One region of the Bermanella marisrubri genome, then DNA from elsewhere that is predicted to be linked to it. Evidence: riboswitches for the same ligand, from Rfam matches in the RefSeq annotation. Region 1 holds a riboswitch; the other holds the start of a gene.
What was found. A riboswitch is a leader RNA that binds a small molecule or an ion and turns the genes downstream of it on or off. The one in region 1 is predicted to bind cobalamin.

Region 1 (3,206 bases):
AAAAAAAATGCACGATACTAATGAACGCTTGGCTTTTGAAGTAAAAGTCAGAGCAAGAGTTGAGCATAAACTGACTGACTTTCAGCATTATCTAAATAACATAATCGACTCCATGCCTAGTGCTATCATTGCCATCGACCAAGACTTACAAGTCAGCCAGTGGAATAAAGGCGCAACAGAACTTACCAAAGTACCAAGGGATAATGCAATCTATCAGCCTCTAGAGGAGTCTTGTGGTTTTCTATTTCCTTATCTGCAAAAAATTACTGACTCATTAGAAAAACAAAGTATCAATAAGATCGAACGTGTTGCTTATTCAATCGGAGACGATGAACAATTCCTAGATATCACGATTTACCCCTTGCTAGATACAACACGATCAGGTGCGGTTATCCGGATCGATGACGTTACGGAACGTACCCAGATGGAAAATATGATGGTCCAATCGGAAAAGATGATGTCGTTAGGTGGTCTGGCTGCAGGAATGGCGCATGAAATAAATAACCCCTTAGGCGCCATAGTGCAAACAGTCCAAAATATTAAACGTCGCCTTAACCCAGCCATCAGTCGCAATCAAGAAGTGGCGAACGAGTTGGAGCTTGAATTGGATCAGGTTGTGTCTTATATCCAAGCTCGAGAAATATTTGATTTTCTTGAGAACATCTACAGTGCCGGTGAACGCGCGGCCACTATCGTCAGCAATATGCTGCAGTTCAGTCGCCAATCATCCAAGAGTCTGCAAGCTCAGGATATTCATAGCATATTGAATCGCTCAATTAGCATAGCCCGCAATGAATATCGATTAAGTGAGGGATATGATTTTCAGTCCATTAATTTAAAGCAAAATTATGATTTAACATTGCCGACAGTGCCCTGCATTTCTTCCGAATTAGAACAAGTAATTTTGAATCTATTAAAAAATGCTGCGCAAGCACTACAGGAGTACAGTAAACAACAACCAGACTCATGGCAGGGTGAGATTACACTCTCTACTTGGAGAGATGATGACAGCGCTTACATTTCAGTAGAAGACAACGGTCCTGGTATGGATGACGATACCTGTAAACATATTTTTGAGCCCTTCTTCACAACGAAAGAAGTGGGTATGGGGACAGGACTTGGTTTATCAGTGTCGTTCTTCATTATAACCACCCACCACAAAGGCCAGATGCACGTACAAAGTAGTATTGGCAAAGGCACTAAATTTAGCTTACAGCTCCCTATAAAACCTCCTATCTTGACCGTAGAATCATAGTTTCGTACTATGTCGCCAGTTTTAGGTGCTCAGAATTATCGTCTTTATTCTGAGTTAAACGGGAAACTGGTGCGACGATTCGATCTGACTCGCCTCTTCTATTCCAGTGCTGCCCCCGCAACGGTAAGCAACCTATCATCAACATCCCGCCACTGAGCGAATCGCTTGGGAAGGCGTTGATGAGAATGTAAACGAATTAACGTACATTCAGGTTGTAAGCCCGGATACCGGCCTAATCATGTTTTAGCTTAAGTTGCGGTGGGCGACTAAGTGACAGTACAGTGATACAACTCGTTTTTATTGGCTGACACTTTATGACGCCTAACCTTGGTAGGTTAGTGTGCTATTCCCGTTCAAATTGATTACAAATATCTTAACAGCAAGACTGTGCTTTCTATCCACAGTGAGTATCAGTGTAATTATTACTCACAACAACGCACTCGGCGCCGAAACTAAGCTATCACCTATTTACTCAACAGCTGAAACACACCTAACACAGCCTCCTGGACTAATTGTTGTTGATTTAAGCAACGAGAAAAGATTTTCACTTTTGTCCGATGCTTTAAAAAGTGTGAACAGTTTACAGGTTTTAGATTCAGGTGTGCCCGGCGATCCAGTTCTAGTGAGCATACAAGGAGCTTCAAGTCAGCAGACCCGCTTACTTATCAATGGCATCCCAACTAACTCATCTCAATGGGGCACCTACGATGTTAACAAGCTACCCATTGATTTTATAGAACGTATAGAAATTCACACATCGAGTCATAGTCAAGGTATCAACCAAGGTATTGGCGGCACTATTAATATTATTACAAAGAAAACCACCCCCTCTTCGTTAAACATTGGGGTCGGTAGCTATGGCAAGCAACGTTTCGGCATGCATTACGCAATAGGTAAAAACCAACGACTATCAATTAGTCATCAGAAGTTTGCTAACGATTACCGCTTACCAATCGCCAGTCCTGCTGATAATCCCCAAGCGCAAAATCAAAAACAATCACTCAAAAATGCTGAGTTTTCCATAACATCTGCGCAATACCATTATGTTCATAGCCTCGCCAACGTTGAGCTTAACGCTGCACATTCTGAAAAAGGTGTACCAGATTATTTCCGAAACACGCCTTTAAATTCAGCGAGCCTTGAAAAAAAATCCTATGGAATACTCATTACTTCGAATCAAAAATCATTTTTCAATTTGCCAAAAATCTCCCAAAATTTTCATCTATCCATCAAACAAGAAAGAGAGAACTTCAAGGATATTGAAGGAACCATAGGTCTGAGCAGTAATGACGATGTTTATGATCAAGAGCAACTTGAATTGAGCTGGAAACCCGATTACAGCAGCGAAAGTATCTATAGCTTTCTTAGCATAACGACCAAGTTCGATCAGTTTAGTAGTCAACATCGATTAGACGATGATAGTTTTCTCTGCACTACTCCTCAAGGCAGTTGTGACCAAAAAGCTAAGCAATATCAGTTGAATACTAACGGCTCTGTTACCGTATTTAGTCAAGATAAAACACACTCTTTGACCTCTCAAGCTAGTCTCTTCCAAGTTAATCAAGAAAACAGCGAGCGAAATAATACCCGAATAACTCAGTCAGATGATGTCTATGAGCAGTACGCACTTATCTACGAACTTGATGCTAATAGTCCATCTCTAGATGAACTTAGACTCAAGATTGGGTTTGAAAAGAATATTCGCATACCCTCTTTATTTGAGCGATTTGGTGATCGAGGTTTGCTCATCGGAAACCAGGACTTAAAAGCAGAAACTGGCCGAAAATGGTTCATAGAACTTCCCTACCAATATAAACAAGTCTCGATAGCAGGATCTTTATTTCATCGTGACTTAGACAATGCCATTGTAGCTGTCTATGACAGCCGTGGTGTAGGAAGGTACGAAAATACAAGTAAAGCAGCCATGTCCGGGCTAGAGCTTAAGGTTCGC
Region 2 (3,206 bases), 1.4 Mb from region 1:
TGCGATTAAAGAGTGAATTACAATCGTATGCTTTTTATTTTTAAAGTTTGTACTTCTTAATAGGATATTCTGCATCATGAAAGTCAATATTGATTAGCCGCAGGACGACGTAAGACAAATAGAAAAAAGATACTACCGATAGCGGCAGTAATAATTCCAATAGGTAGTTCGTGGCCATCAAGCAAACTACGTGCAACTACATCGACCCACAGCATAAACACAGCACCAAGAAGTAGATTATAGATCAACTGTGTGAGGACACTGCCAAGGAATATGCGGCGAACAATGTGCGGAATCATTAAACCAACAAAGCCAATACCGCCCGTATGAGCCACAAGCATAGCAGTAAGAAACGAAGTAATAAGAAGCATAACAGTCCGTAACTTTTTAGCATTAACTCCTAATGTGAGAGCCTGTACATCACCCGCCAAAAGCGTATTAAGCGGTCGCCAAAGCAACATGCAAACAACTGCTGTGAAAATGATGCTTAGAAAGACAATCCCCACATCACTCCACTGAGCATGGGCGAAACTCCCAAGGGTCCAAAATAATACCGACGCTGCCGCTTGAGGGTCAGAAGCATAAAGCACCAAACTACTAAACGCACTGAGCATAAATGATGTTGCTACACCTGCGAGTACCAATCGCTCAACTTGTATACCCGTACCAGCGAGTGATAGCACCAGAAAAACGGCTACGACACTTCCTAGGAACGCAGCCAATGGAATCCCCAACGATTGAATAACAGGGAAATTGAATCCCAGAGTGGCACTGACGGATATAACCAGGACCGCACCTAACGTGGCGCCAGAACTGATACCAAATAAATAAGGGTCTGCTAACGAATTACGTGTAATAATTTGCAATACAAATCCGGCCATAGCCAAGCCAGCACCGGCCATCATTGCTAACAATACACGGGGCGCCCGCAACTCCAAGATAATCGTATGCGTAATGGCGTCCTTTTGTACGTCATTGCTTAACAATGAAGTCATCGCATTAATAACGTCAACGGTATCAATATCAGCAACACCAATACTGATTGCCATAAATGGGCTCAGTAAAAAGAGTACCGTCAAAAACAGATCAGAAAACTTCATCGCTTTATCTCATGATGTTTTAGGTTGCGAGGTGATTCATGAAATGCATAAGTAATTCGAATTTGATTTTCATCCAATGGGTATGAATCAACAATAGCGCAAGCTTGAAATACCTGTGAGATACGGTCCTCAGTGAGCACCTCTTTTGGAGTACCTTTAGCAACAAGCTGTCCGTGGTCTAGCAACAACAATTCGTCACAAAAAGCGGCAGCCAAGTTAAGATCATGAATTGACGCTAAAACCGTCTTATTTAAACGCTTAACACGGTGCAGTAAGTCGATTTGATAGTGCACATCTAAGTGATTGGTTGGCTCATCTAGGATAAGGAAGGGCGTATCCTGCACCAGTGCTTGCGCTAACATCACCCGTTGTTTTTCACCACCAGAGAGAGATACATATTCCTGCTTTGCTAACGGCAGTACATCCATGATTTCCATAGCGTTATCCACTTTGCGCTTATCGCTAGGTGACGGCCAATCTAACCATGATTTATTCGGCATTAAACCTAAGGCAACCACTTGCTTCACTAACATTCCCATGTGAGGAGTATGCTCTTGATGGATAACCGCCATACGCTGAGCTCTTTGCTTTACACTGAGAGAGGACAACGACTGGTTTTCAAATAACAACGCCGAATAGTCACATTCATATAGACCAAACAAACAGCGCATTAACGAAGACTTACCCGCACCATTAGGGCCCAGCAAACCCACAAACTGGTGTGGTTGAATATCAAAACTGATGTCATCAAGAATCGATCTAGTTTGTATTCTCCAAGATAGATTCTTAACACTTAACAATGGACTAGCCATCTTTTACCTGCTGATTGCAACGTCATTGCGGGAAGCACAATAGGTGCTTTAAGAGATGATGGGGACTCTCCACCAGGTTTTCCCGCCTGGAAACACATGGAACGGCATAATGCCAAGCTCCATGCTTGGGCTAACTTCAGGTATCTGGCTGGTACGTCTAAAACATACTCACAGTTGCGGGTACAGCCCTAGAATCTCACTAGGTTCCCTGAGGTCTTAGACAATAGTACCAAGACACTCGTTAGCATAGCCTGTTATACGCAGTTTTGATTGATGCGTCAATTGCTCAGCAGTGTGACGCGATTGAATCAAATGGCATGGAATGACGATGCAATAAGAAACCAGAGGGATTAGTTTTCTTAAAGCCTATATCTATTTTAACGATTAATAATAACGTCTTAGCGAAGACTAATTTGCTGACCATTATGTCAGTAATAATGCAGCCTACATACCACATCCATAGTATTAGCGTTATGAAATCGATCTACATTAATGGTTAAGTTTTCTTACTCTCAAATAAATATTTCTTAGTATTCGATAAGAAAAGCTGAGTGCTAGTATGCAGTCCGTTACTAGCTTAATTAACAATAAAAATAATCACCCAAACAAACTCAAGGGATGAGCTAGCACGGAACTATCACTACATTTTAGGAGACAGACATGGAAGAGCTAGCAACGGAAAATAGCGTTCAGGAATCTTTAGCTAATCGCTATAAACTAATCAATAACAAAACGTCTAATGATCCATTCCAAAAAGCTTATGACTTCGACTCTATTGATTTAATGCGCCAAGCAAATTGCTATGCATATTATCAAACCATTGATCAGAACGAAGGACCTGAAGCTATTGTGAATGGCAAGACTTGTACAATGCTCGGATCTAACAATTACTTGGGACTAACGATTGAACCTCGCGTTCGCCAGGCGGCGATTGACGCTATCGCACAGTTCGGAACAAGCTTAACAGGTTCTCGATTATTAAATGGCACACATGCATTACACGAAAAGCTTGAGGAAGAACTGGCCAAGTTTTTAAACAAAGAAGCTGCTCTCGTATTCACAACCGGCTATCAGGCAAATATCGGCATCACTACTGCTCTAGTAGGAAAAAATGATTATCTGATTTTAGACAAGTTTAATCACGCGAGCATTACTGATGGTGCTGATTTAGCGAAAGGAAAAACCGTATATTATCAGCACAATGATATGAACGATCTAGAACGTGTCCTTCAATCCATCCCAGAAGAGCATGGTAAAGTTATCATGGTTGATGGCGTCTTTAGTATGGAAGGTG

Region 2: another riboswitch for cobalamin. It lies ahead of HF888_RS14290 (ABC transporter ATP-binding protein); the one in region 1 lies ahead of HF888_RS04255 (TonB-dependent receptor).

What each region holds. Positions count from the first base shown of each region.
Region 1 covers NZ_CP051183.1:931,218-934,423, reverse strand. Annotated here, with positions in the region: gene HF888_RS04260 (ATP-binding protein) at 1-1,255, shown strand, start outside; cobalamin riboswitch at 1,262-1,505, shown strand; gene HF888_RS04255 (TonB-dependent receptor) at 1,806-3,206, shown strand, end outside.
Region 2 covers NZ_CP051183.1:3,064,867-3,068,072, forward strand. Annotated here, with positions in the region: gene HF888_RS14280 (cobalamin-binding protein) at 1-78, opposite strand, end outside; gene HF888_RS14285 (FecCD family ABC transporter permease) at 84-1,100, opposite strand; gene HF888_RS14290 (ABC transporter ATP-binding protein) at 1,097-1,912, opposite strand; cobalamin riboswitch at 2,031-2,170, opposite strand; gene HF888_RS14295 (aminotransferase class I/II-fold pyridoxal phosphate-dependent enzyme) at 2,573-3,206, shown strand, end outside.